Regions from separate parts of the Rhizobium sp. NFR12 genome, predicted to be linked through region 2. Evidence: riboswitches for the same ligand, from Rfam matches in the RefSeq annotation. Region 2 holds a riboswitch; the other holds the start of a gene.
The links. Region 2 has a riboswitch for cobalamin ahead of BLW69_RS03830 (ABC transporter substrate-binding protein). Riboswitches for the same ligand answer to the same signal wherever they lie in the genome.

Region 1: it holds a riboswitch for cobalamin, as region 2 does, so the genes downstream of both, BLW69_RS21835 (DUF1636 family protein) here and BLW69_RS03830 (ABC transporter substrate-binding protein) in region 2, are expected to answer to the same signal.

The regions. Positions count from the first base shown of each region.
Region 1 covers NZ_FNWM01000008.1:9,154-24,960, forward strand. The annotation lists gene BLW69_RS21790 (NAD(P)/FAD-dependent oxidoreductase) at 1-763, shown strand, start outside; gene BLW69_RS21795 (L-piperidine-6-carboxylate dehydrogenase) at 847-2,388, shown strand; gene BLW69_RS21800 (P1 family peptidase) at 2,396-3,394, shown strand; gene cobD (threonine-phosphate decarboxylase CobD) at 3,391-4,407, opposite strand; gene cbiB (adenosylcobinamide-phosphate synthase CbiB) at 4,406-5,371, shown strand; gene BLW69_RS21815 (cobyric acid synthase) at 5,355-6,812, opposite strand; gene cobO (cob(I)yrinic acid a,c-diamide adenosyltransferase) at 6,816-7,430, opposite strand; gene BLW69_RS21825 (CbtA family protein) at 7,427-8,197, opposite strand; gene BLW69_RS21830 (CbtB domain-containing protein) at 8,212-8,388, opposite strand; cobalamin riboswitch at 8,425-8,626, opposite strand; cobalamin riboswitch at 8,685-8,911, shown strand; gene BLW69_RS21835 (DUF1636 family protein) at 9,016-9,441, shown strand; gene cobW (cobalamin biosynthesis protein CobW) at 9,438-10,475, shown strand; gene cobN (cobaltochelatase subunit CobN) at 10,497-13,799, shown strand; gene cobG (precorrin-3B synthase) at 13,796-15,103, shown strand; gene BLW69_RS21855 (precorrin-8X methylmutase) at 15,106-15,735, shown strand; gene BLW69_RS21860 (precorrin-2 C(20)-methyltransferase) at 15,732-15,807, shown strand, end outside.
Region 2 covers NZ_FNWM01000001.1:791,509-807,315, forward strand. The annotation lists gene BLW69_RS03765 (pyridoxamine 5'-phosphate oxidase family protein) at 1-230, shown strand, start outside; gene BLW69_RS03770 (hypothetical protein) at 294-536, opposite strand; gene BLW69_RS03775 (2'-5' RNA ligase family protein) at 542-1,123, opposite strand; gene BLW69_RS03780 (hypothetical protein) at 1,194-1,511, opposite strand; gene BLW69_RS03785 (DNA polymerase III subunit epsilon) at 1,540-2,289, opposite strand; gene dinB (DNA polymerase IV) at 2,341-3,435, opposite strand; gene BLW69_RS03795 (hypothetical protein) at 3,594-3,902, shown strand; gene BLW69_RS03800 (FAD/NAD(P)-binding protein) at 3,953-5,365, opposite strand; gene BLW69_RS22500 (hypothetical protein) at 5,420-5,797, shown strand; gene BLW69_RS03810 (DUF3597 domain-containing protein) at 5,922-6,398, opposite strand; gene BLW69_RS03815 (hypothetical protein) at 6,461-6,865, opposite strand; gene BLW69_RS03820 (GcvT family protein) at 7,040-9,601, shown strand; gene ftsZ (cell division protein FtsZ) at 9,677-10,672, opposite strand; cobalamin riboswitch at 10,966-11,161, shown strand; gene BLW69_RS03830 (ABC transporter substrate-binding protein) at 11,291-12,298, shown strand; gene BLW69_RS03835 (FecCD family ABC transporter permease) at 12,379-13,410, shown strand; gene BLW69_RS03840 (ABC transporter ATP-binding protein) at 13,407-14,192, shown strand; gene BLW69_RS03845 (bifunctional 5,10-methylenetetrahydrofolate dehydrogenase/5,10-methenyltetrahydrofolate cyclohydrolase) at 14,199-15,059, opposite strand; gene BLW69_RS03850 (hypothetical protein) at 15,062-15,807, opposite strand, start outside.

The DNA.
Region 1 (15,807 bases), on a different contig from region 2:
GCTTCTCGACATGCGCGCCGGCACGCTTCAGCCGCTCGCCTATGCCCGCGGCCTTGCCCATGCGGCGATCAAGGCCGGCGCGAAAATCCACACCGGCAGCGCCGTCATCGAAACGTCCGAGGCAGATGGCAAGAAAATCGTCAAGACTGCTGAAGGCGAGGTTCACGCCGACTGGATCATCGTATCGACGGACGCCTACAGCACCGGCCCATGGGCGCAGATACGGCGCGAACAGGTGCACCTGCCCTATTTCAACCTGGCGACAAAGCCGCTGTCCGCCAACCTGCGCGGATCCGTGCTGCCGAACTGCGAAGGCTGCTGGGATACGAAGGAAGTCCTGTCCTCCTTCCGGATGGACAAGGCCGGCCGCCTCGTCTTCGGTTCCGTCGGCGCATTGCGCGGAACGGGCATCGACATCCACACGTCCTGGGCGCGGCGGTCGCTGAAGCGGCTTTTCCCGCAGCTTGGCGACGTCGAATTCGAAGCCGAATGGCACGGCAAGATCGGCATGACCGACAACGCACTGCCGCGCTTCCACAAATTCGGCCGCAACGTCATCGGTTTTTCCGGCTATAATGGCCGCGGCATCTCGCCGGGCACCAATTTCGGCAAGGTTCTTGCCCGCCATATCCTCGGAGAAATCACCGAGGAAGACCTGCCGCTGCCGCTGACCAGCGTCACCGAACCAGGCTTTCGCACCGTCAAGGAAGCCTATTACGAGGCCGGCGCCCAGATCGCTCATTTCACGGGCGAACGCTTCTGACCCTGAACGAATATCGGCGAACCTGTTGTCAAACCGGCCCCGATTTGTAGATTGACCCCAAATTTCGATATCCGGAGACCGACATGACGCTCGCCAAACTCGACCTCGTCGCTGAAGTGGACAAGATCTTTGCTGATCTCGGCGTCACAGCCGACCAGTACAAGGGCGGCACACTCACCGTCCGCTCGCCGATCACGGGCACCGAAATCGGCAAGCTGCCGGAGGTGAGCGCGGACGATGCGAGAGCAGCGATCGACGCCGCGCATCAGGCCTTCCTCGAATGGCGCCTTGTGCCAGCGCCCAAGCGCGGCGAACTGATCCGGCTGCTGGGCGAGGAACTGCGTGCCGCCAAATCTTCCCTCGGTCGCCTCGTGTCGATCGAAGTCGGCAAGGTGACATCAGAAGGTCTTGGCGAAGTCCAGGAAATGATCGACATCTGCGACTTCGCAGTCGGCCTGTCACGCCAGCTCTACGGTCTGACGATCGCAACCGAACGTTCCGAGCACCGGATGATGGAAACCTGGCATCCGCTCGGCCCCGTCGGCATCATCTCCGCCTTCAACTTCCCCGTCGCCGTCTGGTCGTGGAATGCAGCGCTTGCCCTCGTCTGCGGCAATTCCACCATCTGGAAGCCATCGGAAAAGACCCCACTGACCGCACTCGCCACCCAGGCGATCTTCGAAAAGGCGCTGTCTCGCTATATCGCCGATGGCGGAAAAGCCCCTCAGAACCTCTCGACCCTGCTGATCGGCGGCCGCGACATCGGCGAAATCCTCGTGGACCACGACAAGGTGCCGCTCGTCTCTGCGACCGGCTCCACCCGCATGGGCCGCGAAGTCGGTCCGCGGCTGGCGCAGCGCTTTGCCCGCTCCATTCTCGAACTCGGCGGCAACAACGCCGCGATCGTCACCCAGACGGCCGATCTCGATCTGACCCTGCGCGGTGTCGCCTTCTCTGCCATGGGCACAGCCGGACAGCGCTGCACGACGCTCCGCCGCCTCTTCGTCCATGACAGCGTCTATGATGCGCTCGTGCCGCGCCTTGCCAAGGCCTACCAGTCGGTCACCATCGGCTCTCCGCTGCAGGACGGCAATCTCGTCGGCCCGCTGATCGATCAGGCAGCTTTCGACAAGATGAAGGCGGCACTTGAGGCAGCCAAGGCCGCCGGCGGCACGGTCGTTGGCGGTGAACGCGTGCTGGATGGCGAAGCGGCTGATGCCTATTACGTGCGCCCGGCCATCGTCGAAATGCCTGATCAGACCGGCCCGGTCAGAGACGAAACCTTCGCACCGATCCTCTACGTCATCCGATATCAGGATTTCGACGAAGCGATTGCGCTACACAACGATGTGCCGCAGGGCCTGTCCTCGTCGATCTTCACCAACGACATAAGGGAAGCCGAAGCCTTCGTTTCCGCACGCGGTTCCGATTGCGGCATTGCCAACGTGAATATCGGCCCGTCGGGCGCTGAAATCGGCGGCGCTTTCGGTGGCGAGAAGGAAACCGGCGGCGGCCGCGAATCGGGCTCCGACGCATGGCGTGCCTATATGCGCCGCGCCACCAACACCGTGAACTATGGTCGCACCCTGCCGCTCGCGCAGGGCGTCAAGTTCGATATCGACTGATACTCGCATGGTGGCGCCATTGAACCTTCTCACCGATATCGAAGGCGTGGCCGTTGGCCACGCGACCGATCTGCAGCTTGGCTCGGGCGTCACCGCGATCATCTTCGATGAGCCGGCGATCGCCTCCGGCTCGGTTCTCGGCGGCGCACCGGGTGGGCGCGAGACCGCCCTTCTCGACCCGTCCATGACGGTGCAGACAGTCGATGCCTTCGTTCTCTCGGGCGGCTCGGCCTTCGGGCTGGATGCAGCCGGCGGGGTGCAGGCGGGCCTGCGCCAGATCGGCCGCGGCTTTCCCGTCGGCTCTGCCAGGGTGCCGATCGTGCCGCAGGCGATCCTGATGGATCTTCTGAACGGCGGCGACAAGGACTGGGGCCTCCATTCGCCCTATCGCGACATGGGCTACGACGCCTTCTGCGCCGCGCAGAAGGGCACATTCGCGCTCGGCACCGTCGGGGCCGGAACCGGCGCCACGACCGCGACCGTCAAGGGCGGCATCGGTTCGGCAAGCGCGAAGACCTCGTCGGGGCACACGATTGCCGTCCTCATGGCCGTCAATGCCATGGGCGCCGCAACGGTCGGTGATACCAAGCACTTCTGGTCGGCGCCGTTCGAGCAGGATGACGAGTTCGGTGGCCTTGGCCTTCCCGCGACATTCACAGCCGACCACATGGCCCTGCGGATGAAGGGCGTGGCGTTGAAGGCAACGACGATCGGCGTGGTCGTCACCGATGCAGTTCTGACCAAGGCGCAGGCGCACAGGCTGTCGATCATGGCGCATGACGGACTGGCACGCGCCGTCTTGCCAGCACATCTGCCGGGAGATGGCGACACGATCTTTTCGGCAGCCACCGGAAAAATCCCGATGGAAGACATGGGGGCCTTCGCCGAACTCTGCCATCTCGCAACCCTGGTCACGGCAAGAGCCGTTGCTAGGGGTGTATTCGAGGCGACCGCGCTGCCAAACGCCAGCGCCCAACCCGCCTGGAGCGACCGGTTCGGCGGCTAGAAGCCTCCGAGTGCCGCTTCCAGCCGAGACCAGTCCTTATCCTCAGGCAGCCCCACCCGTAGATCGTCCGGACGCTCGCTAAAGCGCCGGGTGATGATTCCATGTTCGCCGAGATGCTGGAACAGAGCCTGAGCACGCCTGTCCCGTATGAAACGGAACAGGGACGTGCCACCGAAGACCGGAATACCGGCAGCGGATAGAAGGTCGTCCAGCCTCGCAGCATCTGCTCTGAGCCTGACGCGCATCGCGGCCTGCCACTCGGCATCCGCCAGCGCTTCGCAAGCCACGTGCAAAGCCGGACCGGAGACCGCCCAGGGCCCGAGCCTCTCCTCGATCCTTGCCACGAGATCGGCTTCGCCGATCGCAAAGCCGAGCCGCAGGCCGGCCATGCCGTAGAACTTGCCGAAGGAGCGCAACACGATCAGCCCGCCCTCGCCGACAGCGCCGACAACGCTCTGCGCTTCCGACACATCCATGAAGGCCTCATCGACGACGAGCAGCCCGCCCTTCGCGCGCATGATTTCGGCCAGCGCCAGAATGTCATCCGTCGACACGATCCGCCCGGTCGGATTGTTCGGGTTGACGATGACGGCGAGACTGGCTGTCGCGAGTTGGTCGAGATCATCCGTCTCCAGAACCTCAAAGCCTGCCATCGTCGCGGCACGAGCGTGTTCCGCATAGGTGGGCGACAGAACGGCTGCCTTTCCGTCCCCTCCGACGAGACCGGCGATGATCGGCAGCAGGATCTGCGTTCCCGGCCCGGCCACGATATGAGCGGGTGACGGTGCCCGATATGCCTCAGCCGCTGCGGCCCTCAGCCTCTCGAGCGATGAAGGCTCCGGCAGACGCGCAAAAACATTGCCGGGGATCGGCGTATGCGGATAGGAATGCGGGTTGATGCCGGTCGACAGATCGATCCACGGCTCGGGCGCGTGAGGAAACAGCGCACGCGCCATGGCAAGGTTGCCGCCATGCTGTATCGGACTGCCCAACTCAGAGATCGCCAACGTCATGTTCCTTCTCGCATTCTTCGCCCTGATCACCGAACGCATCGTCGGCTATCCGGACTGGCTGTTCAAACGCGTCGGCCATCCCGTCACCTGGATCGGCCGGCTGATATCGGCACTCGACAGTCGATGGAACCGCGAGGGCGATGATTTCGCCAGCCGCAAACGCATGGGCAACCTCGCCCTGTTCGTCCTGATCGGCTGTACCGTCGCCGCCGCGCTGGCGATTGCCGCCGTTCTGATGCTTCTGCCCTTCGGACCGATCCTTCTCGTTCTTGCCGCAGCCAGCTTGCCGGCCCAGAAAAGCCTCGAGACCCATGTGGAAGCCGTGGCAACCGCCTTGCGCTACAACGGGCTCGACGCCGGACGCAAGGCCGTCTCGATGATTGTCGGCCGCGATCCGGAAAAGCTCGATGATGCCGCGGTCTGCCGCGCGGCGATCGAAAGCCTTGCCGAGAATTTTTCGGACGGCGTCGTCGCCCCTGCCTTCTGGCTCGGCATCGGCGGCCTCGCCGGCGGCGCCGCCTACAAGGCTGCCAATACCGCCGACAGCATGATCGGCCATCGGTCGCCGCGTCATGAAGCGTTCGGCTGGGCCGCGGCCCGGTTCGATGACCTGATCAATCTGCCGGCGTCGCGCCTGACGGCGGCGCTGTTGGTTTTGGCCGCTGTCTTCGTCAAGGACGCCTCGCCCCGCGATGCCATACGTGCAATCCGCCGTGACGCCAAGCATCATCGTTCGCCGAACGCCGGCTGGCCGGAAGCGGCGATGGCGGGTGCGCTTGGCATCGCGCTCGCGGGTCCCCGCAGTTACGGCGGCCAGATGATCGAAGCCCGCTACATGGGAGAGGGCAACCGGACCAACCTGAATTTCGACGATATCACCCGCGCACTTAAGCTTGCCCGCGTGGCGGATGCGCTGTTGATCGGCCTGTTCGGCGTCCTGGCGCTGCTCATCTGGCAATTTTGAGCAATCCATCGATATCGAGATGCTGCTCCATATGCGCGGCAAGGCGATCGAGAATGGCATCGACATTCGCTTCGTAATTGAGGCCCGACACCGTGCCGCCGAGGCGCGACAGCCAGGCCGAACGCTGGCGATCGTCGCAAAACAGTCCGTGCACATAGGTGCCAACCACCCTGCCATCTCTAGACGATGCACCCTCCGGATTGCCGGCAACAGTCGAGAACGGCCGCGAACAGTCGCCGCCAGTAGTACGACCCGTATGCATTTCGTAGCCGGCAAACGAAATGCCGTCGGAGCTGACGCCTGTCACCGCCTCCAGCCGCTTCGACGCCGACAGCACGGTTTCGACATCGAGAAGACCCAGCCCTTCCGCCGAACCGGGAGGGCCCTCCGATCCCTCCGGATCCGATATCCGTCTGCCGAGCATCTGGTACCCGCCGCACAGCCCGAGAACGCGCCCGCCGCGCCTGTAGTGAGCTGCGATATCGGTATCGAAGCCGGCCTCCCTAAGCGCAGCCAGATCCGCGATGGTCGCCTTCGAGCCGACCAGCAGCACGAGATCGCATTCTCCAGGGATAGCCTCGCCGCGCCTGACACGGATGAGCTCGACATCCGGCTCCGCTTCCAGCGGATCGAGATCGTCGAAATTGGAAATATGCGGCAGGATCGGCACCGCGATACGCAACTTCGCGCCGGGCTTGCGCGCAAACGACTGGGTAAGGCCGAGCGCATCTTCTGCCGGCAGAAGCGCAGCATCGGCGAAATGCGGCAAGAGGCCGATCGACTGCCAGCCGGTAAACGCACCGATCATCCGCATGCCCTCGGCAAACAAGGCCGGATCGCCGCGAAAGCGGTTGACGATAAAGCCGTGGATCATTGCCGCGTCATCGGCATTGATGACGAGTTTCGTGCCGGCAAGGCTCGCGATCACGCCGCCCCGGTCGATATCGCCGATGAGAACCACCGGGACATCGGCAGCGCGGGCAAAACCCATATTGGCAATGTCGTTCTGGCGAAGGTTGATCTCCGAAGCGCTACCTGCCCCTTCGACGAGGACGAGGTCTGCCTTGGCTTTCAGGATCTCGAAGCTCTCAAGCACCCGCGAAAGCAGCCTCGGCTTCAGAAGCTGGTATTCGGCAGCCTTGGCATTGCCCTCCACCCTGCCCTGCACCACCACCTGTGCCCCGACTTCGCTCTGGGGCTTCAACAGAACCGGGTTCATATGGACACTGAGCGGCACGCCGGCAGCCCTTGCCTGCAGTGCCTGCGCCCGGCCGATTTCGCCGCCATCGGCGGTGACCGCGGCATTGTTGGACATGTTTTGCGGCTTGAAGGGCAGGACACTCAAGCCCCGCAGCGTGAAGACGCGGGCAAGCCCGGCAACGACCAGCGACTTGCCCACATCCGAGCCTGTCCCCTGAAACATGAGAGCGCGAGCCACCACCCGTCAGAACTCGATGCCGGCCTGGGCTTTGACACCGGCCTTGAAGTGATGCTTGACGAGCGTCATCTCGGTCACCAGATCCGCCGCCTCGATCAGAGCCGGCTTCGCGTTACGGCCGGTGACGACGACGTGCAGATCCGCCCGGCGCGCCTGTAACTGAGCGACGACCTTGTCGAGATCGAGGTAATCGTAACGCAGGGCGATATTGAGTTCGTCGAGAATGACGAGGCCGATCGTCTCGTCCGCCATCAGTTCGAGTGCCATGCCCCAGGCCTTCTCGGCAGCGGCGATGTCACGCTTGAGATCCTGGGTTTCCCAGGTAAAGCCCTCGCCCATCGTGTGCCAGGCGATGCGGTCGCCGAACACCGCAAGCGCCGGCTGTTCGCCGGTCGACCAAGCGCCCTTGATGAACTGCACGATCCCGACGCGGCGGTTGTGCCCGAGCGTGCGCAGCGCCAGCCCGAAGGCCGCCGTCGACTTGCCCTTGCCGGAGCCCGTATGAACCATGAGAAGCCCCTTCTCGACGGTCTTCTCCGCGACTTCGGCATCCTGAACCGCCTTGCGGTTCTCCATCTTGGCGCGGTGACGCTGCTCGGTGGTCTGATCGATTTCCTTCAACGGACTGCAAGCTCCTTGGACGTGGTCGAGATTTCCTCACCGGCACGAAAACGCTCGCGAATGACGCCGGAAAGCGCCCCGAGAACGGCCCAGAACACCAGGTTCGTCGCGTAGACGGCATTGACGAACCGCGCATGCAGGTCGAGCGGCACCGCGGTGTCATGGGTCGGCGGCAGCGGTGCACCGATGATATGCGGAGCAACCAGCAGGACGACCGCCAGAGCCGCAAGAAGGGCGGAACGGGTGTAAGCAAGCAGGCCGAGTGCCAGGGCAGTGCAGACGGCCGTCGCAATCCACCAGATCTGGCGCGGTCCGAGTTCGGCGACGGGCATACCCGGAAGTTCCGGCGGCAGACCGAGGCCGGGTGCGAGGCTGACGGTGAGGAAGCCGGCAATGCCGAACATCAACCCGCCACGCCATCCGCCAAACCCGCCGAGTGCTTCGGCAATGGCGATGGCAACCAGCGCAAAACCGATGGCCGACAGTGCATTGGCGGCAGCCGTGTAGGCAAAGCGCTCGATCCCGTTGGCAGGAGACCATGCCTCTTCGGAGTGATCATGCTCGGCGGCGGCTGTTGCTGCGGTGCCTGCGGCAGGATCCGGAGCCGCAGTATGGCTATGTCCAGCACCGTTGCTGTCGACATGTTCATACGTCTCTGCCGCGATGATAAGCGGCACGACCGAAAAGCTTTGCATCACAGTCATCAGGAGCCCGGACAAAAGCCCTGCGATCACCGCCGTGAGGACGATGTTACGAAACAGCGACATTGGGAAAATTCCTCTTAGTGGCAGGGAAAGGCCAGCGAGTGGCGCGTATCGTGGGCCGCATTGTGCACGGCCTCGATATGCGAGAAGCCGACAAAGCCGACGATGAACAGGCCGAGTATGGCCGTCATGCCGAGAGGAATGATTTTCGATGCGGAAACGCTGGCTGCACGGGCAGCAGAGTTCGTAACCATGGACGTCGTCTTTCTGCCCTCCACCCGAGGACTTTCACTGTGCCTATCGTCTCCGGCAGGTCTCCTGGCTCGCGGATCGAACGCCTCTGACCCGCCTTCCCGGATGTCTCCAGTGGCATATCGGGCAGAGACTTTCCGCTTACAGTTGCGGGGGCAGCCGCGGGTTTGACGCCAAGATGTCGTCGCACCGCATTCCCTTCGATGAGCCCTCTCGGGCACCAAAGACGTGATCACTATAGACGGTTTCCCCAGACGGGCAATCGGCTTTGCAACATTGACACTGCCCTGCGACAAGGCTTAGGTGACTGCGATACGGTCCCTTGCCGGCAACGGTAGGGGCTAAGAGAGAATGCGGTGCGAACCCGGGATCGTCTTTAAGATTCCATGGTTCAATGCCGCGGCTGCCCCCGCAACTGTAAGCGGCGAGCCATCCTGCCACTATGGCCACTGGAGAAATCCGGGAAGGCAGGCGGATGGTGACGACCCGCGAGCCAGGAGACCTGCCGTTCGAAAACGTGCCTTTCCGGGCGGGGTGCTCCGGAAAAGCTTCTTTCACTCTGCAGGATAGGCTTGCCTTCCTGTCGTGCACCCCGATGTTATTGACTTGGGCGGTAGTGCGACACGATGGTGATTGACGAACGAAAAGACGAGCGCGACGCGGCCGCAGACGGCCTTGCCGGCGAGCCGGATGTGACGATTTTCGTCTGCACCAATTGTCGCGAGGCATCCGATAGCCAGGCGCGCCCGGGCATCCCCCTGATGGACGCCCTCCGCAAAGCTGCCGCCGGCAAACCGCTCTCCATCAAACCCGTCACCTGCCTTGCCAACTGCGAAAAAGGCCCAAGTGCTGCCTTCAACCATCGCTCCGGCTGGTCCTATGTCTTTGGTCATCTGTCGCTCGACACAGTCGAGGACATCGTGATCGGCGCGATGATGCTGGCTGACGACGAGCGCGGTCTACTTCCCCTTCGCGGCCGCCCCATGTGCCTTCGCGGCAAGGGCATGACAGCCCGCATTCCACCATTCCAGCACCACGAGGACCTGCCTTCATGAGCGTTTCATTCGACCGCGTTCCCTGCACCGTGATCACCGGGTTTCTCGGTGCCGGCAAGACGACGCTGATCCGTCACCTGATCGAAAACCTCAAGGGCAAGCGCATCGCGATCATCGTCAACGAGTTCGGCGATGTCGGCATCGATGGCGACGTGTTGAAGAGCTGCGGCATCGAAAGCTGCCCAGATGATAACATTATCGAACTTGCCAACGGCTGCATCTGCTGCACCGTCGCCGACGATTTCGTTCCGGCGATCGACCAGATCCTGGCCCGCGAACCGCGCGTCGATCATATCCTGATCGAAACCTCCGGCCTTGCCCTGCCGAAGCCGCTCGTCCAGGCCTTCCAGTGGCCGGATGTGAAGGCCCGCGTCACCGTGGATGCCGTCATTGCGGTGGTGGACGGTCTAGCGCTTGCGCAAGGTCGCGTTGCCGACGATCACGAAGCGCTGGAAGCGCAGCGCAGCCAGGACAGCTCGATCGACCACGACGATCCGGTCGAGGAAGTGTTCGAGGACCAGATCGCCTGCGCCGACATGATCGTGCTGACCAAGACGGACCTTCTCGACCAGGCATCGCTTGCCGCCGCCAAGGGCCGCGTCCAGGCGCATCTGCCGCGCGCGGTCAAGATCGTGCCCGCCGCAAACGGCGCCGTCGATCCGAGCGTGCTGATCGGTCTCGGCCTTGCCGTCGAGGACGATATCGAGAACCGCAAGACCCATCACGATGACGAGCTTGATCACGATCACGACGATTTCGACAGTTTCGTCATCGATATTCCAGCCGTTGCCGATGCGGACGAGCTCGCCGCCCGCATTTCCGCCACGGCGGAAGCGGAAAACGTGCTGCGCATCAAGGGTTTTGTCGACGTCGCGAACAAGCCGATGCGCCTTCAGGTGCAGGCGGTCGGTTCGCGCGTGAACCACTATTTCGACCGCGCCTGGGGTGCCGGCGAGACCCGCCAGAGCCGGCTCGTCGTGATCGGCGAAAAGGGCATGGACCGGGCAGCGATCGAAAAGATGCTGGCGGCATAAGAGGGCTGTAGAAGGAAAAGGATGCATATTCTCGCCACCACCTCGTCGTCGCTCGACGACCTGATCGAGCCGGTCGACCTCAACCAGTCGCCGGCGGATGTGGTGGTGCTGTCTTTTTCCGGCAGCGACCTGAACGGCATTGCAGCGGGTTGGAGCGACGGCAAGGCGAGCCTTTGCCTCACCAATATCTCCGACCTTCGCCATCCGATGTCCGTCGACCTGTGGCTGGAAAAGACCGCTGCCCATGCGCGCTTTATCCTCGTGCGCATTCTTGGCGGCTATGATCGCTGGGCCTATGGCGCCGATCAACTTTCGCGGCTGGCGAAGCGCAAGAAGATCCCGCTAGCGATGCTGCCGGGCGAATGCAGCATCAGCGACGACCGTCTGGCCGCTGCCTCGACAGTGCCCGATGCGACGCTGATGGACGTTCTCGCCTTCTTCCGCGAAGGCGGGCCGGACAATATGCAGCTTCTGGCGCGCCGCCTGGATGCGCTGGCAAGCGGCGACACGCAAAGCTCGCCGACCGCGACGCCGATGCCGAAGCGGGGCTTCTACAAGCCCGGCCACGGCATCGCGACCGCCGATGAGCTTACTGCTGGTTTCCCGCCCGATGCGCAGCGGCTGCCGATTCTGTTCTATCGCTCCACCTTGCTTGCCAATGATGCGGCCCCGATCGACGCGATGTACGAGGCGCTGACCGCCCGCCGGTTCGCACCGATGCCGATGTTCGTCGGCGGCCTGAAGGATGCGGAAACCATCGGCTTTGTCGAACAGGCGATCGCAGAGCTCGATCCGGCCGCCATTCTCACCACGACCGCCTTTGCAAGTGCGACCGACGACAACGGCGACACGATTTTCGACCGCTCAAGGGTTCCTGTCTTCCAGCTGGTCACCGCAACGACACGGCGTGACGGATGGGTGGATGGCCGCCGCGGCCTCAACCCCTCCGATCTCGCCATGCATGTCGTGCTGCCGGAACTGGACGGCCGCATTCTCGCCGGCGCGATCTCGTTCAAGGCGGGCGACAAGACGGCCGATCTCGTCAACCAACCCGAACCGGACCGTATCGAACACGTCGCAGACCGGATCGCCGCCTTCCTGGCCATGAAGACTGTTTCCCGGGCCGAGCGGAAACTGGTCATCCTGATGCCGGATTATCCGAGTGCGCCGGGCCGCACCGGTTATGCCGTCGGCCTCGATGTGCCGCAAAGCGTTCTCACGATCCTCAGCACGCTATCGACAGCCGGCTATTCAATTTCCGATATCCCGCAAACCCCGCGCGCGCTTCTGGATCTCCTTGCCGCCAGGACAGCGCAATATCCGCTTGCCACCTACAGCCCTTCAGCCGGCATCGATTCCGCCTGGGGCGAACCCGCAACGGACGTTGATCTGGAAGACGGCGCCTATCGTTTCCGCGCCGCGCAGTTCGGGAACGTCACGGTGGCGCTTGCCCCGGACCGGGGCCGCGATGCCGACCGGCGCGCCGACTATCACAGCCCCGACCTGCCGCCGCGCCACGCCCTCAATGCGTTCGGTCAATGGATGCGCGATGCCGTAGGTGCCCATGCGATCGTTCATGTCGGCGCCCATGGCACGCTGGAATGGCTGCCGGGAAAGACCGTGGCGCTGTCGAAAGACTGCTTCCCGGAACTCGTGACCGGCGGCCTCCCGGTCATCTATCCGTTCATCGTATCCAATCCCGGCGAGGCCGCAGTTGCCAAACGGCGCATCTCCGCAGTCACCATCGGTCACCTGCCACCGGTTCTGACAGGCGCAGGCCTCTCGGTTGAGCAGACGAAACTCGAGCTGCTGGTCGACGAATACGCGCAGGCGGACGGGCTGGACAGGCGCCGCCGCGACAGGCTGGCGAAACTGATCGTCGAGACCGCGGGCGACTGCGGACTGGCATCCGAGGCCGGGATAACCGGTGATGACGACCCCGACACGGCGCTCAGCCGCATCGATGCGTTTCTCTGCGACCTCAAGGACTTCGCCATCAAGGACGGCCAGCACGTGTTCGGCGAAATCGCAGCCGGCGATGACGACCCGCTGCGGATCGCCAGTGCCGGAACCGAAATGCAGGCGCTGCTCGATGCTCTCGATGGCCGGCATATCCGCCCCGGTCCGTCGGGCGCACCATCACGGGGCCGCCGCGACGTGATGCCGACCGGCCGCAATCTCTACGCCAGCGATCCGCGCACCCTGCCGACGCCGACCGCGTTCGAACTCGGCAAGCGCGCCGCCGACGAGATTTTGCGCCGATACCTGCAGGACCATGGCGACTGGCCGAAAAGCCTCGTCTTCGATCTTTGGGGCAGCGCTTCGCTGCGAAGCGGCGGCGAGGAAGTGGCGCAGGTTCTGGCGCTGATGGGTGCCAGACCCGTCCAGGACGCCGCAACCGGCCGCGTCACCGGTATCGAGGTTCTGACGCCGGCAACGCTTGGACGCCCGCGCATCGATGTAAGCCTTAGAATTTCAGGCCTGTTCCGCGACATGTTTCCGGCACTGATCGCGCTTCTTGATGCCGCCATGCGGGCGATTGCCGCGCGCGAGGAAGCCCCGGGCGACAATCCGCTGGCCGAAGACGCGCAGACGCTCGGCCACGTGCCCCCGCGCATCTTCGGCTCGGCCCCCGGCACCTACGGTTCCGGCATCGAGGAAAAGCTTGCCGACGGCAGCTGGGGCGAACGCGAGGAACTCGGCCGTCTCTATCTCGATGCCACCAGCCACGCGTTCGGCGGTGCCGATGGCGATGGCATTCACGTTCCCGGCGGGTTTGCCGAAAGAATCGGCAGCGCCGATCTTCTCGTCCATACCGGCGACGATCCCGGCCGCGATCTTCTCGACGGGTCCGCCGACGTTGCCTTCATCGGCGGCTTTTCCGCAGCTGTGGCGGCCCTTGGCGGCAAGGCGGATGTGATCGCGCTCGATACGACCGATCCGCAGAAACCGAGAGCCCGTTCCATTTCCGAGGCCCTGACCCGCGTCGTGCGCGCCCGTGCCGTCAACCCACGCTTCATCGCCGGCCAGATGCGCCACGGCCCGCGCGGTGCAGCCGAACTGGTCGAAACCGTCGACCGGCTGATCGGCTTTGCCGAGACCACCCACGCCGTTCCGCAATCGCTGATCGACGCGACCTATGACGCCTATCTGGGTGACGAGACAGTCCGCGACTTCCTGCTGTCCCAGAACCCCGAAGGCGCTCGCTACATGGGCCTGCGGTTCCGCGCCGCGCTCGATCGCGGTCTCTGGCATCCGCGCCGCAACGCGGTGGATGCCGAGTTGGAAATGCTGGCAGACGACTGCGAAAGGCTCGTCGCATGACGGCATTTGCACGAAACCAGGCCGAACCGGACATGAGACGCGGCGCCTGCCCTGCCCTGTCGGCGCCGATGATGACGGGCGACGGCCTGCTTGCGCGCGTGCCGCTGACCGCTGCAATTGCGCCGGAGCAACTGGCCGATCTCTGCAGTCTGGCAATGCGCCACGGCAACGGCATGATCGACATTTCCGCCCGCGGCAACCTGCAGATCCGGGGCCTCAGCGAAGCCTCTGCGCCGCATCTCGAGGCAGAGGTGCGAGCGCTGAACCTGCCGCTGCGCGATGGCCTTGCCGTCGAAGTGCCGCCGCTTGCCGGTGACGAAGCCCCGGAGATTGTAGATCCGCGCCCGCTGGCAGACGCGATCAGAGACCGTGCCCGTGACATCAAAGGCCTTGCGCCAAAGACGTCTGTCATCGTCGATGGTGCGGGTCGCCTGACGCTGTCTGGGTTGATCGCCGATATAAGGCTGGTCGCGGTGGACGCAGATGGCGAAATCCGCTGGAAGATCCTGCTTGGCGGCACCGAAGGTTCCGGGCGCGTTTTCAATGTTTTGACTGAAACACAGGCCGTCGAAGCGACAATCGCACTGCTCGAAAAGCTCGCCTCGCTTGGAAGCGATGCCCGCGGTCGCGACCTCGCTTCAGACTTGCCGGTCAACGATTTCACTGCCGCAACCGTATCGCCCTTCACGCTGCATGGCCTTTCGGACGGCACGTTCGCGACCGGCATCGGCCCGGCTTTCGGCCAAACCCATGCCGGAAACCTGATTGCCCTCTGCAACGAGGCCACCCGCCTGGACCTCCGCACCGTCAAACCGGCACTCGATCACTCGCTCCTGTTTTTCGGCAGCGAGACCGCGTGCCGCACATTGACGGCATTTGCCGCAGACACCGGTTTCGTGACGTCGGCTGCCGATCCGCGCGGTCATATCGCTGCCTGCACCGGACGCCCGGCCTGCCGTTCCGGCACCATTGCCACCCACGAGATCGCCACGCGCGCTGCCACAGAATGCGCCGATCTGCTGGACGGCTCGTTCAAGCTGCATGTGAGCGGCTGCCCTAAGGGCTGCGCCCATCCGCAAGCAACGGCACTGACGCTGTGCGGTATGCCGGATCACGTTTCGCTGCTTGCCTCGGCGAAAGCGAGCGGCCAACCCTTTGCTTCCATCGCGTTTGCCGATACCAACGCCACGCTTCGCCGCCTTGCCGCTCTCGTTCGATCGGAACGGCGCTCGGGGGAAAATTCCGCTGCCTGCCTTGCCCGGATCGGTCCGGACCGGCTTTGCCAGGCGGCCATACCAGGATGACCATGACCAGTTACGACTATATCCACGAAGGCGATGCGATCTATCTGAAGTCCTTTGCGATCATACGCGAGGAAGCCGACCTTTCCGCATTTTCGGAAGAGCAGGCGGATGTCGCGGTCCGGATGATTCACGCCTGCGGCCTGGTCGAGGCGGCCGAACATTTCCGCTTCTCCGACGACTTCGTTTCTGCAGCCCGCAATGCGCTGCTGGCCGGCAAGCCCATCTATTGCGACGCATTCATGGTGGCACAGGGGGTAACCCGGGCAAGGCTTCCGGCCGACAACGAGGTGATCTGCACGTTGCGCGACAGCCGCACGATTGAACTCGCCAAAACGATCGGCAACACGAGATCGGCAGCGGCACTGGATCTGTGGGACGCGATGGAAGGTTCGGTGGTCGCCATCGGCAATGCGCCGACGGCCCTGTTTCACCTGCTGGAACTGCTGGATGCCGGTGCACCACGCCCCGCCGCGATCATCGGCATGCCGGTCGGCTTCGTCGGTGCAGCCGAATCCAAGGAAGCCCTGATGGAATCGACGCATGGCATTCCCTATGCCGTGGTGCGCGGCCGCATGGGCGGCTCGGCCATGACGGCGGCCGCCGTCAACGCGCTGGCGAGGACAGGCCTTTGAACCCCAAAAGTATAAAGGGCAGACTGATCGGCGTCGGCACCGGGCCGGGTGATCCGGAACTGATGACGCTGA
Region 2 (15,807 bases):
CGGCAGAAGTACAGAACGATCGCGAGAAGATCCGCGACCTCTGGGCGACACCGGCAAAGGCCTGGTGGGACAGCCCCGAGGATCCTTCGATTCGCGTCCTGAAGATCACGCCGTCAGCAGCGGAATACTGGGATAGCCCTGGCACAGTCATCAGCTACATCAAGATGGCGGCAGCCGCCGTTTCCAGTTCGAAGCCCGACATGGGCGACAATGCCAAGGTTCAGATGTAACCTTCATGGCGGACGGGCAACCGTCCGCCATTCTTCTGCGGCCCGCGAAGACGGGCTGGCGTCTCAGTTGAAATCGCCGATCGTTCCGGTTTCAAAGATAATCGCCGGTTCGCCTTCCTCGCCGATAGCTGGCGATGCCTCGCGCTTCCAGACTACCACGCCGGCATGTCGATCGCCGAGTTTGCGGGCCTCATCGATCGCAGTCGTCTCGTCTTGTGCTTCCCTTACCGCAAACGCCGGAACGGTCTGCCCTCTCTCATCGAGATCGAAGGCGAGGACGAAGATAGATTTGAACGCTCCGGGCATCAGTTTCATTCCTTGATATGGCTTTGGACGCGGGCACGCTCTCTTTGATCGCGACCGGAAACAACGGCGTCTCGATCTTCCGCAAATATCGCGGAGGTTTCATGCTGCCAGGGTCCATCGAGGTATTTCCACAGATCAACACCTGTAATCTCGATTGTGTATGGCTGAAACTCCGCACGAAGCTCCTGATACAGCCGGTCGGCCCGGTCCTTCGATACCTTGTTCTGGATCGTGATATGCGGTTGCCATTTCTGCATGTCCTGCGGGCCGAGCCATGGAAGGAAGGCCTCCTTCAACCGGGCTCGCACATCCTGCAGCGCGGCACTGTCGATCGTGAAGGCGACGCCCGCACCGAGATGGCGGACGCCGCTGACCTCGGCTTTGATCGATGACCCTGCCTCAGTGACCTGTCTGAGATGCTCGACGATCCCGTCGGTATATTCGCCCGGCAACCGATGAAACATCGTCAGATGCGCATCGAGAAAATTCCGGTCGGGCGGGAAATGGGTTTTCCGCAACAGATCGAAAGGTGCTTTGTCCGCTTGCGCGATACGGGCTGTCAGGATCAGCGGTTGAAGCGTCTTCACGGCGATGAACCTTCGGGCCAGGTTGCGAACGGGTCTTCGAAGCCGAGATCTGGGATGCGGGCCCTCAATATCAATCCTTCAGTTGCGCGAACCAGTCGGCATAGGGCGTGTTCTTGGCCATATGCCGGTTGAGATCCGGCTCGCCGTCATCCCACCAGACAGGGCCGCGTTCGCCAAGCTGAACCTTGGCATCGTCGACCCGCCGGCGCGCTTCGGCCATCGCGTCGGGTTTGCCTTTCGCATCGCGGACGGCCCGGCGTGCCGACATCAGGTCCGAGACCAGCTCCTGACGCGTCTCGGCGTCCAGTGCCGGGTTGCTTCGACGCCAGAGCCTGCCGCGGACGACGAAGTATTTGCCGTCGGGTGTATCCGGATACGTCTCGCTCATCGTCCAACCCCGGTTTTCGCCATACCGATTACAGGAGCGTTCCCTGCGGAGGGTCAACGACGGGCGGCTGTGGTTGTTCACCGCGGCGCGTCAATTCGGCGCGGGCGGTGAAGCGGATATCGATATCCCGGTCTTCCGCGAGGTCCCGAAGCGCATCTTCGCTGATCCGGTCCCAGGGCTTGCCGCGATCCGCGCCTGATGGCACGCGCGGCAGCAGACCCGGCTCGCTGCTCCAGGCCAGGAGGTCTTCGAGCGATGCCTCGTTGAGGAGGTCGCGGAGGTGGTGCGCCGTGACATAGGCGTCAGGCATGGCACGATGCGCCGGCAGGCCGATCTCGTGGACCAGACCTTCTGGCATACGCAGGTAGCGCAGCATCTGGTTGGAGAACCGCGGCAGTTCGGGCCAGACCCGCAGGCTGCATTTCCAGGTGCAGATCCAGGGCAGGCCACCCGTCAGCCGCGGTGTACAGTATCGCTGTTCGAAGGCTGCGCGATGGGCGGCAAGCGCTTCGATCCGGTGCGGGGGACGCAGGACAGTCGGTGCGATATCTTTCCAGAACGGCGCGTCGGCGACATGGCTGTCAAGGATGTGATGGATCGCGATCGTGTCGGGCGACATCGGACGGCCGGGATTGACCAGAAGTGCACCGCGGTCCTCGTCGACCTGCCATCTTCCGTCTGCCCCTTGGGTGACATCCTGCCAGCCGATCTCGCAGACGTCGTTCGGTCCGTTGCCGCCGGTCTCGAGGTCGATGACGCGGATGGTGGGATTGCTCATGTCGAAGTCCTTGTCGACGCTTATTGGCCGCGCTCTTTGTGTGCTTGTCGATTATAAATCGAGACCGAGCTGCGGTTGTTCCACGTCATCCGGCCCGGCGCCGACCAGCGAAGAGAGGGATACGCCCAGCAGCCTTACCGAACGCCGGAAAGGGTAGACGGTAGCCAGGAGCCCCGATGCCGCCGCCAGCACTTCCGCGACGCTTGCATAGGGGAGGGACGCCGTGCGGCTGCGTGTCGCCTGGGTGAAGTCGGAATATTTGATCTTCACGGTGACGGTCTTGCCCGAAATGCGATGCGCTTCGCAGTGGCGCCAGACCTTTTCGGCAAGTGGCCTCAGTTCGGCGGTCGCAAGGTCGAGGGCGTCGATATCCTCGACAAACGTATCCTCGGCGCCGACGGATTTGCGGATCCGGTCGGGACGGACCTGGCGCTCGTCGATGCCGCGGGCGATGCCGTAGAAATAGGGTCCGGATTTGCCAAAGCTCTCGGCGAGAAACTGCAGCGACTTCGACTTGAGGTCAGCGCCGGTCTCGATGCCGTATTTTTTCATCCGCTCGGCAGTCGCCGGCCCGACGCCGTGGAATTTCTTGACCGGCAGCGATTCCGCGAAGCCCGGACCGTTCTTTGGCGTGATCACGGCCTGACCATTCGGCTTGTTGAGATCGCTTGCCATCTTGGCGAGGAACTTGTTGTAGGAAATGCCGGCCGATGCGTTGAGGCCCGTCACCTGCTTGATCTTGGCCCGGATCTCCAGCGCAATCTCGGTGGCGATCTCCATGCCCTTCAGGTTCTCGGTGACGTCGAGATAGGCCTCATCAAGCGACAGCGGTTCGATCAGCGGCGTATATTCCGCAAAGATCTCCCGGATCTGCTGGGATACCGATTTGTAGACCTCGAATCGCGGCGGCACGAAGATCAGGTCCGGACATTTGCGCTTGGCCGTGACGGAGGGCATGGCGGAGTGAACGCCGAAGGCGCGCGCCTCGTAGCTTGCGGCCGCCACCACACCGCGCGCCGCAGATCCGCCGACCGCCAGCGGCTTGCCGCGCAGGTCAGGATTGTCGCGCTGCTCGACGGAGGCGTAGAACGCATCCATGTCGACATGGATGATCTTGCGGGTGGATATGGGGACCGTGACATTCATGCGGGCGTGCGGTTTGCTGGATCGTATGGAAACAAAAAGAGAACATAGCAGTCTTCCGACAAATATCCAAGCTCTCTGACCAGCTTCCTGTGCATGAGGGAAACAAGCGGGCTTTGAAGGCGTTTGCTTCTGGTGATCTAGCAACAGGAGACAGTTTCATGGCTGACGACAGCACGACAACCATTCGAGCGACTTTCGACACCCGTGCGGCGGCAGACCTTGCGGTCGAACATCTGGTTCAGCAGCACGGTATCTCGCGTCCGGATATCTTCATCCAGTCCGTCGGTGCCGACAACACGGTCGGATCCGCTCCGTCGGGTGGCGATGCGTCGCATGATGGCGGAGAGCGCACCGATGGCCCGCTGGAGGGCGAGATCGAGGTTTCCGCCGATATCACCGAGAGCAAGATGGCGGCGGTGCAGAAGAGTTTTGGCGAAGCAGGCGCGATACGCGTGACCGGCCGCTGATTTAGTGAACCGAGGGGCCGGCTCTCAGCCGGCTCCGTATGGCGGTGAGCTCAGAGGTTTGCTGCAATCGAATCGGCGACGAGCAGCGCATGTTCGGCAACCTGCGGAAAGCCCATCAGCTCGCCAAAATGTCCGCGTGCCAGCGGTCCGGCGATGAAAAGCCTTGGTTCGGACTTGCCATCCGCGTCTATCGCGTTGGACTGCTCGTTGCAGGAAAGACCAAGCCCCGTCGGATCGAGGTGCAGAAAGCCGTGATCGCCGAGTTGCCGCAGCCATTGCTGGCTCTGCAGCACGTTGCCGTGGGCCGGGCCGGTCGTGACCGCGACGGCATCGAACTGGCGGACTTCGACACCATTCTTCCCGCGCCGCTTGATGGTGACATCGATCATGTCTCCGTCGGTGCTGACGTCGACGATGCCTGCGGCGAGGATATCGAGCCTGCCGGCTGCCGCCTCCGCGTCGAGCACGTCTTCCACCTGCGGCGCAATCCGGAAGCGGTGGACGTCCCAATAGGGACGCAGGTGTCGCACGATCCGGCGGCGTGCCTCGAGCGGCAGATGCTTCCAGATGCCGCCGCCTTGCGAGCGCAACTGGTCGAGAACCGCATGCCAGGTCTGACCCTCTGCCTGCGCTTCCCTGATCGCGGCCCGCACGCGGTGCAGGATCTCGGATGCGCTTGTGGCGGGATGGTCGAGAAAGTCACCGAACGGTTCCTGCGCAAAGGTGGCGTGTCCGCGCGAGCGCAGGCCACGGCGCGAGAGGGCGGTAATGCTGCCGCTATGCCCGCAACGCTTCAACGAAGCGATAACATCTGCGGAGGTCAGCCCGTTGCCGACGACGAGGACCCGATCGTCGGCCCGGATCGGCGTCAATGCGTTCGGCGCTGTCGGGTCCGCGACATAGCGTGGATGCTCGGCCAGTCGTCTCAAGGAGCGTGGGGCAACGGGAGCAGGGTGGGTGGCAGCGATCACCAGGATATCGGCAACCAGCGTCTGCCCGGTGGTATCGGTGACATGCCATTGGTCTTGCCGCTTTTCGACGCCGGTCACCGCGGCGCAGATATGGCGGACGGCTCCTGATGCCAAAAGAGGTTGAAGGTTGGACAGGACATAGTTTCCGAAGATGCCCCGGCGCGGAAACACGTTGCCATCGGCGCGAAATGCCGCCTCATCGTCCGCAACGGAGCCGGTCGTTTCCATCCATCTCGAAAAATGCTCGGGATCGCCAGGAAGTATGCTCATTCGCGTTGCCGGGACGTTGATCCGGTGCACCGGGTCCCGCGTATCGTAGGCCAGGCCCCTGCCGATTTCCGCACGCGGCTCGAAAATGGTGATGTCGACGGCGTCCGCCTTGTGGCCCGTCGCGAGATGGAAAGCGACCGCTGCTCCGGTCACGCCGCCGCCGATAATGGCGATTGAAGATCGTGTTGGTTTAGGCCGTTCAGACGTCGTCGATGCTGTCACTGTCAGTCACTTCGGTTAGACGCGGCCGCTCTTTTAAACTCGCACGGTACGTCGTTGAATCAAAAATCGATAGGCGCTGCGCTTGCAAAAACGGGCTTTTTCCTAGGCATCGGAAACGGAGCACGTTTATCCCTTGGCGCGGCTAAATTTAGTCCAGTGTTCTCGCAGGCAATATTGTTCACGACTCCCTCTGACGCGACATTACACATCAAAGATCGGGAAGGAATGGAGAGCGTGATGATTGGTGGCGGCTTTTCGATATTTGGGATCGATCTGTTCGGATCGACAAGGCAGTTGGCCGGTGACCGAAAAGAAGAAGCCGCGGCATTGCCACGGCTCGAGACGCAGAAGGTCGAGGAGACTGATGCCGATCGACTGACGGATACCGACCAGCAGGACATTTTTCTCTGGAGTACGTCTCTCGCCTACTGAGACATGACGCGGAAGCCGGTCTCAGCCGGGCCTTCGTCATGTCTCAACCGTCCGGATGACGGGAATCGCAAGCAGTTTTCATCAGATAGAAGTTCGGGCGCCCGCAGTGGAGCGCCCGAAACCATTAATCGAGAAGTTCGGCAGGCACCTTGCCGCCGTTTTCGGACAGCTTCTTCAGCAGCGCCTTGTGTAGCCACATGTTCATCGTGGCGGAATCGCTCTGGTCGCCGGGGTAGCCGAGTTCGTCGGCCAGTTCCTTGCGCTCCGAAAGGCTCGCGTCCATGCCGAGGGCCTTCATCAGGTCGACGATCGAATGCTTCCAGTCGAGCTTCTGGCCGCTCTTCTTGACGGCTGCGTCGAGGACCGGTGCGATATCGACGGTCTGCATCGTGGCAGAGGTCGAGCCTGGAGTTGCGACTGGCGGTGCGCCTGCAGTCTTCGGAGCAGCCTGGGCTGTTCCGCCGACCGGCGGGGCTGTGGTCGCAGCAGGTTCTGGCGTTGCCATGGACGTCGGTGTCGGCTCGGCGCCTGTTGGCGAAGCCGGTGCTGCTGCTGCAGGATGACCGAAGATGGCGTCCTTGATCTTGCTGAATATGCTCATGGATAGTTCCTCCGTTGGTTTATGCCATACATGGTACGAGATCACGTCGATGACGGATCACTTTAGTTCTGCGGGACGACGACGCGATCGCCGCGTGAGCCGCGGTCTGAACGGTCCGGTCCACCACGACCGCTGGAACGGTCACGGCCATCGCGACCACCCCGATCATTGCGGCCGTCGCGGTCGTTGCGGATGTAGCCGGGGCGCTCCGGGCGGTCGCCACGGTTCCAGTCCCGATGCGGGCGATCGTTGTCACGGTCGGGCCGGCGTCCGTCGTGACGGCCGTGGTGGCGATCGCGATCCCGGTTATGACGGTAGCGGTAGTTCGGACCGTCGTAACGGTTGAACCGGTCGTAGCGATCGGACGAACGATACTCGGTGTAGGTGCCGCCTTCGCTGACGCAGCCCGCCAGCATCAGGCAGGCAAGACCGACAGCGGTCACCGCCTTCAATGCTCTGAATTTCATGTGATTGCCCCTGTTACCATTTTATCGAGTGCTAAACAGGAGAAGGGGCCAAGAAGTTCCTCATATACCTCTTCGGGCGTGCGTGGCGCTGCAACAGTTTTTGATGTCGTAATCTGAGGTGACCTGGCGCGTCTGTCCCTCTAGTATCGCGGCTTCACTCGGTTGGGGCATGCAATGGCAGAATTTCCGCAAAAGGCTAAGGTCGTCATCATCGGGCTCGGTGGCATCGTCGGTGCGTCGATCGCGCACCACCTTGTCGAGCGCGGCTGGGATGATATCGTCGGCATCGACAAGTCTGGGGTCCCGACCGATATCGGGTCGACCGCGCATGCCTCGGACTTCTGCTACACGACCAGCCATGACTACCTGTCGGTCTGGACCACCCAGTATTCGATCGATTTCTACGAGAAGATGGGGCACTACGCCCGCATCGGCGGTCTCGAAGTCGCGCGCACCGGCGACGATGCCTGGATGGAAGAGATCAAGCGCAAGCTGACCTCTGCCAAGGCCTTCGGCACCCGGGCGCATTACGTCTCGCCGTCCGAGATCAAGGCGATGTTCCCGCTGATCGAAGAGGATCAGGTGCAGGGCGGTCTGTTCGATCCGGATGCAGGCCTTGTCATTCCGCGCTCGCAGACTGTCGCCGGCAAGCTGGTGGACGCCGCCGAAAAAGCCGGAAAGCTCAAGGTATTTGGCAATACGGCGGCGCAGTCTCTGATTATCGAGGGCGGCCGCATCAAGGGCGTCGTCACCCACCGCGGCACGATCATGGCCGACCATGTCGTCGTCTGCGCCGGCATCTGGGGCCGGCTGATTGCCGAGATGGCGGGCGAGGATCTGCCGGTCATGCCGGTCGATCATCCGCTGACCTTTTTCGGGCCCTATAACGAGTTCGAAGGCACCGGCAAGGAAATCGGCTATCCGCTTTTGCGCGACCAGGGCAATTCGGCCTATATGCGCGACACCGGCGATCCGAAGACGACCGAAGGCGGGCAGATCGAGTGGGGTTATTACGAGACCACCCATCCGCGCCTCTGTCATCCCCGCGACATTCTTGAGAAGCACGAAGCGCGGCTGTCGCCGTCGCAGCGCGATCTCGACATGGAACAGATCATCGAGCCGCTGGAAAAGGCGATCGAGCTGACGCCGATCCTTGGCGAGCTCGGCTATAACGAAGGGCATTCGTTCAACGGTCTCTTGCAGGTGTCGGCCGGCGGCGGTGCCTCCTGCGGCGAAAGCCAGAAGGTGCGCGGGCTCTGGTACTGCGTTGCCATCTGGGTCAAGGACGGCCCGGCCTATGGCAAGCTGATCGCCGACTGGATGACCGATGGCCGCACCGAGATCGACCACAACTCGATTGATTATGCGCGCTTCTATCCGCATCAGCTGACGGAAGAGTTCATCGAGGGCCGCACCTTCGAGGCTGCCCAGAAGATCTATTTCCCGGCCGTTCATCCGCGCGAACCCTATGCGACGGGCCGCGGCGCCAAGCGCTCGCCGTTCCACGATCGCGAAAAGGAACTGGGCGGTTACTTCATGGAGCTCGGCGGCTGGGAGCGTGCCCACGGTTACGCCGCCAACGAGCATCTGCTGGAGAAATACGGCGACCGGGTTCCGACGCGCGAAAACGAGTGGGACAGCCGCCACATCTGGCGCGTGTCGAATGCCGAGCATCTGGCGATGAGCGAGGATTGCGGCATCGTCAACCTCTCGCATTTCCACATGGTCGATATAGAGGGGCCCGATCATGTCGAGCTGCTCGAATGGCTGTGTGCGGCCAAGATCGGCGGCGACGGTAATATCGGCAAGGGCATCTACACCCACTTCCTCGACGACGAGGGCATGGTGCGGGCCGATTTCACCGTCTTCCGCCTGGCTGATCGCGGCCGTCTCGTCAACGGCGCCGATGCCGGGCCGCGGGACCTGCTCTACATGAAGCGTGTCGCGCAGGATCGTGGCCTCGACGTCACAATCACCGATGTCTCGGAAAAGTTCATCACCATCGGCATCTGGGGCCCGAACGCGCGCGAGACGCTGAAGAAGGTCGTGGCCGACCCCGATGGTCTCAATGTCGAGAACTTCGCCTTCGCCGCGATCAAGCCTATCGAGATCGCCGGCAAGCATGTCACGGCGTTCCGCATCTCCTATGTGGGCGAGCAGGGCTGGGAACTGCATATGAAATACGAGGACGGCGTTGCCGTCTGGGATGCGCTGCGCGCCACCGGCGTGATGGCCTTTGGCGTCGAGACCTATGCCAACTCACGCCGCATGGAAAAGAGCCTGCGCCTGCAGAACGGCGATCTCCTGACCCAGTACAACCTGATCGAAGCGGATCTTGCCCGTCCGAAGGTCAAGGAAGCCGATTTCCGCGGCAAGGCGAAGCATCTCGAATACAAGGCCCGCGACCATCAGCCGGCGATGCTCTGCACGCTCGTGATGACCGACAATGTCGATGCGTCCGGTGTCGCCCGCTATCCGGTCGGCTCGCTGCCGGTGATGGATCCTGACACGGGCGAGGTTCTGATCGACGACCTTGGACGGCGTTCCTATACGACCTCGATCGCCTACGGCCCGACGATCGGCAAGAACATCGCGCTCGCCTATCTGCCCTGGTCGCATTGCCAGGTCGGCCGGAAACTGACGGTGGATTATTTCAACGAGGCCTTCCCGGTGGAAGTCGCAGCGGTCGGTTACAAGCCGCTCTACGATCCTGAGAACCTTAAGCCGAGAAGCTGATTTCTTCGGATCCGACAAACAAAAAACGCTCCGCGGATGTCCACGGAGCGCTTTTTTTATTGGCTGAGACTGGTCTTAGTACTGCGCAGTCGGGGACGAAGAGCCCTGCTGGTTGCCGTTGAGGCCGGTTGCGACGACCGAAACGCGGAACTTGCCGTCGAGGTTCTTGTCGAAGATCGCGCCGACGACGATGTCGGCCTCGGCTTCGACTTCGTCACGGATGCGGCTCGCAGCTTCGTCGACTTCGAACAGTGTCATGTCGGTACCGCCTGAGATCGAGATGAGCACGCCCTTGGCGCCCTTCATCGAGATGTCGTCGAGCAGCGGATTGGCGATTGCGGCTTCGGCGGCGATCAGCGCGCGGCCATCGCCGGATGCCTCGCCGGTTCCCATCATCGCACGACCCATGCCCTTCATCACCGATTTCACGTCGGCGAAGTCGAGGTTGATCAGGCCTTCCTTGACGATCAGGTCGGTGATGCAGCTGACGCCCGAAAAAAGCACGCGGTCCGCGATCATGAAGGCGTCGGCGAAGCTGGTCTTGGCGTCGGCAATGCGAAACAGGTTCTGGTTCGGAATGACGATGACCGTATCGGCGGCTTCACGCAGGGCTTCGATACCCTCGTTGGCCGTCTTCATGCGGCGATGCCCTTCGAACGAGAAGGGTTTTGTGACGACCGCAACCGTCAGGATGCCGGCAGAGCGCGCTGCGCGTGCAATCGCTGGCGCGGCACCGGTTCCGGTTCCACCACCCATGCCGGCGGTGACGAAACACATGTGCGAGCCGGCGAGATGATCCATGATCTCGTCGATCGATTCTTCGGCGGCCGCGCGGCCGATATCCGGCAGCGAGCCAGCACCGAGACCTTCGGTCACCTGCGCACCCAGCTGGATGCGGCGCGACGCCTTGGATGTCGCCAGAACCTGGGCATCCGTATTGGCGGCGATGAATTCCACGCCGTGGAGATTTTCCGTGATCATGTTGTTGATCGCGTTACCGCCACCGCCTCCGACACCGATCACGGTTATCTGCGGTTTCAATTCGGTCAAGCCGCTCTTAATATCCGTCATCTTCGTCTCCTTCAGCTCCTTCCGGTCGTCCCATACCAGAAGGACGGCGAATCGCCCCGCAGGCTATCTGTCCGCAAGGTCATAGACCAGAGCGCTGTCAGGCCAAAGAGGCAGGAGTAGGGTGAGGGCGATGTCATCGCAATTTAATGTACAGCATCCCTGAATTGAGCGCCTCACGAAGGTCGTGACCAATCCAAAATAGACCGTTGCGTAAATTGGTATGTTATACTATTACACTAGGCAACGGCAGAGATCGCGCGGGGATCGCTCTGGACAAGCACCGGCGTGTTCCCTATCAGTTGGGGCGCTACGGTTCTGCAATCGCAGATGAAAAGGGAATGCGGTGAGGCTTTCGGGCCAAGTCCGCGACTGCCCTCGCAACTGTAAGCGGCGAGCCAGCCATCGATACCACTGATCATCCGATCGGGAAGGCGATGGAAGGCGTTCGAGCCGCAAGTCAGGAGACCTGCCGTGGCATGGACAACCAACACCGGACGAGGGGTTCCGGCAGGGAGATGATTATGTCGCAAGCAATGCGCTCGTGCGCCATTTTGACGTCGAGCCGCGATGCGGCTTCAAGTCGTCCTGCCCTTTTTTCCGATCATTAAAGGACAGGACATGAAATCAGGGCTTATCGCCGCCTTAGTTGCGGCACTTCCCACATTCGCCTTTGCCGCACCGACCAGCTACCCGCTGACGATCGAGAATTGCGGTCGCTCCGTCACGTTCGAGAACGCGCCCCAGAAGATCGTCTCGATCGGTCAGGGCATGACCGAAGTGCTTTATTCGCTCGGGTTGGCCGACAAGGTGGCGGGCACTGCCGTCTGGGTCGGGCCGGTGCTTTTGCCCTATGCCGGAGTTGATGCGAAGATCAAACGGCTTGCCGACAACGACCCGAGCTTTGAATCGGTCGTCAGTCTCGAACCGGATCTGGTTGCTGCCGAGTTCGAGTGGCATGTCGGGCCGATGGGGTCCGTCGGCAAGCGCGAGCAGTTTTCCGATCTCGGCATCAACACCTATGTCTCGCCCGCCGATTGCGTCGCCAAGACCAATGTCGATGGCGGGGACGGCGTTCGCAACGAACTGTTCAAGATGGACCTGATCTACCGCGAGATTACCGAGCTCTCGAAGATCTTCGACGTCGAGGACAGGGGTACGGCCCTGATCGAAGACCTGAAACGACGCGAAGCCGCGGCCGTGGCATCGATCAAGGGTGTTGAGCTAAAGAACCTGCCGATCGTCTTCTGGTATTCCAGCAAGGAAACCAAGGGCGATGCCTTTATCGCCGGCAAGAACAGCGCACCGGCCTATATTCTCAACACGATCGGTGCCCGCAATGTGGTGACGACGGAAGAAGAATGGCCGCTGGTTGGCTGGGAAACGATTGCTGAGGCCAACCCCTCCGTCATCGTCATCGCCACCATGGACCGTCGCCGCTATGCCGCGGATGATCCGGCTGTGAAGATCAAGTTCCTCGAAACCGATCCTGTTGTCAGCCAGCTGGATGCGGTGAGAAAGAAGCGTTTCGTGATGATGGACGCGCAGTCAATGAACCCAACGATCCGCACGATCGAGGGCATCGAGACACTCGCCCGGGGCATCCAGTCCTTCGGCCTCGCGAATTAGGCGCGGCGGGTGATGACGTCTTTCCCTATTGCTGATTTCGACGAGATGGCGGCTGCACCCGATCAGTTCGGGCGTCTAACGTGAGGCGATCCTGCACTGGACGCTGGGTACTGGGTGCCGCGGGCGTGTTCCTCGTTCTCGCCGCGCTTCTCGTCGCCATCGTTGCCGGCGTGGCGATCGGCGAAATGACCATTCCCATGGAGACGACGATCGCTGCGGTGACAAACCGGCTCGGCTTTACGGCCGTGGCCTTGCCGCGCATTCAGGAAGCGGTGATCTGGGATTATCGCCTGTCGCGCTCACTTGTCGCGGCATTTTGCGGCGCCGGGCTGGCGCTGTCGGGGGCGATCCTGCAGTCGCTGCTGCGGAACTCGCTGGCCGAACCGTATGTTCTCGGCATTTCGGCTGGAGCATCGACCGGTGCGGTCAGCGTCATGCTGCTCGGGTTTGGCGCGGGCGCGATCTCGCTTTCCGCCGGAGCCTTTGTCGGCGCGCTGATCGCCTTTGTCTTCGTGGTGATGCTGTCGAGCGGACGCCAGACGGCGGACCGGACCATTCTTGCGGGCGTTGCCGCCTCGCAATTGTTCAACGCGCTGACCTCCTACATCGTCTCGACGTCTGCCAATGCCGAACAGGCGCGCAGCGTGATGTTCTGGCTGCTCGGCAGCCTTGCCGGCGTCCGCTGGCCGGAGGTGACGCTTGCCGCTTCGGTCGTCACCGTCGGGCTCATCGTCTGCATCTGGCATGCGCGGGCGCTCGATGCGTTTACCTTCGGCGAGGATGCGGCCCGTTCGCTCGGCATCGCCGTCCGGCGGGTCCGGGTGCTGCTGCTGCTTGTCACGGCGCTGATGACGGCGACGATCGTCAGCATGGTCGGCGCGATCGGCTTTGTCGGGCTCGTTATTCCACATGCCGCCCGGTTCATCGTAGGCCCTGGCCATATCCGGCTTTTGCCGGCCTGTGCGCTGATCGGGGCGCTGTTCATGGTGCTTGCCGATATCGTCTCGCGCATCGTCATCGCACCGCAGATCCTGCCGATCGGGGTGGTAACCGCGCTGGTCGGCGTTCCCTTTTTCTGCGTCATTCTCTACCGGGCAAGGAGGGTCGCATGACGTCCGACCCCGTCTCCGCCCCGGTCCTGGCCGCAACTGCCGTCCGGTGGCTTGCCGGGCGCAAGGTGATCGTCGATGGCGTCACGGTTTCGGTCGATGAGGGCCGGACGCTCGGGCTGATCGGGCCCAATGGTTCCGGCAAGTCGTCGCTGATCCGACTTCTCGCAGGTCTCCGGCCACCCGCCGCCGGCAATGTCACGCTGGATGGAAAGCCGATGAGCGGTTTCGCACGGCGCGAGCTTGCCAAGCGGGTTTCAGTCGTCGAACAGCATTCGGCAACCGAGGCGAATGTTACCGTCATCGACGTGGTCCGGCTTGGACGCACGCCGTACCGGTCGGCGCTGTCGCCGTGGACGCAAGAGGACGACCGGATCGTGACCGAGGCACTGGTCCGCGTCGGGCTGGACGATCGCCGCGAGCAGTTCTGGCATACGCTGTCGGGGGGCGAGCGTCAGCGCGTGCAGTTGGCCCGGGCGCTCGCACAGTCGCCGGCGGTGCTGATCCTCGACGAACCGACCAACCATCTCGACATCCAGCACCAGATCGACATCCTGCGGCTTGTCTCGGAGCTGCCGCTGACGACGGTCGTCGCGATCCACGATCTCAACCTCGCCGCCCGGTTCTGCGACGTGATCGCGGTGCTTTCCGAAGGACGTCTGGTCGCCTGCGGTTCGCCGGTCGATATTCTGACCGAGAAGATGATCGCAGACGTGTTCGGGGTTGAAGCCCATGTCTCGACCTCGCCGCATCACGGCCGGCTGCATATCCAGTTCCTGATGTGAACCAGTCTAGGCGGCGGCGATCTGCAGCAGGTTGCGCAAGAGCATCGCACGGGTGAGCGCGCCGACCGAACCCTGCGGCGGCGTTACCCAGCCTGCGACATCAGTGACATCGGCCGCTACATCCGAGACCATGGAACCGTCCGTGCCGTAGCTGATGCCGACGCCGACGACGGCGGCACCGGGCTTGACCATGTCTGCGGTGACGAAACCGGGCTGGCCGAGGGCGGCGATGACGATATCGGCGCGCCTGACTTCCTCGGCGATATCCCGAGAGCCGCTATGCAGCAGGGTTACCGTCGTATCGATTCCCTTGGCCGAGAGGAGCATCGCGAGCGGTCGCCCGACGAGCTGGCCGCGGCCGATTATCGCCACCCTGCGTCCGGCAAGCGGAAAGGCATTGTCCTGCAGAAGCGCGAGGATCGCGGCCGGGGTACAGGGCAGCAGGCCGGGCTTTCCCGCCATGAGAAGGCCGAGGTTCTGCGGATGCAGGCCGTCGATATCCTTGGCTGGTGAGACGGCAGTCATCACCCTTATCTCGTCGATCTGATCCGGCAGCGGCAGTTGCACCATCAGGCCATGGATGGCGGGATCGGCGTTCACAGCGGCAATCCGTTCGAGCAGGGCTTCGGTGGTCGTATCCGAGGGCAGGCGCAGGTCGATGGCCTCGATACCGACCTCGACGCAGTCTGCATGTTTTCGGCCGATATAGGTGGCGCTGGCCGGATCGTCTCCCACCAGCACCGTCACCATCTTCGGCGCAATGCCGCGCGCGCGGAGACCGGCAACCTGCGCTGCCATCTCGCGCCTCAGCCGGGCGGCGAGAGCTTCGCCGTCCAGCAGTGTTGCGGTCGTTCTCGGCAGGGTCACGCTCATTTCAGCCCGATCGAGGGATCGATGAAGCGGTTGGTGACGACCTGATCCGGCTTCACATCCGGGTCGGCGCGCTCGTCGAAACGCGGCTTGACCAGTTTGAGCATCTCGGCGACGCGGTCCATGTCGAAATCGCCGATCGTCGCGTTGGGGCCGTTGCCGATAATGCCGGTGTCGACCATCGTCTTTGCGGCATAGGCCATCAGCTCCGGCGCGGTCTTCCACCAGCTGGCAGCGTGACCGGCAGCGTTGAAGTCGACGATCACCTTGTTTGCCTCGGCCGGATCCTTGGCATAGTCGGCAGTTGCTTGCTGCAGAAGCGGGACGAGCTTTGCGAGGCACGGTGCAAGCTCTTCCATTCTAGCCGTCGCGACGGAGAGCATGCCGGTGTAGTTGCGATAGCCGAGGTCGTTCATGTTGAGGTAGCCGATCGGCTTGCCCCAGTTGTTGCCGTGCTCGAACTTGTAGACTTCGCTGGTGACAAAACCCTGGTTCAGCCATGTGCCGTTGTTGGTGACGAAATTCTCGCCGTCGCCGCGATAGCCCTCGACGAACACATCCGCGGGGACGCCCTGCTCGACGAGGTAGAGACCGAAGGTGCGCTTGATGGTCGAGACGTAGATCTTGCCCTTGCCGCTCTCTGCAAAGGTCTCGAGATCGGCGATCGACTTGAAGCCGTCAGGATAGGTGGCCTTGTCCCACAGGAGAACCGTCGGCGCGATATCGAGCGGTGCCATGACGCCGA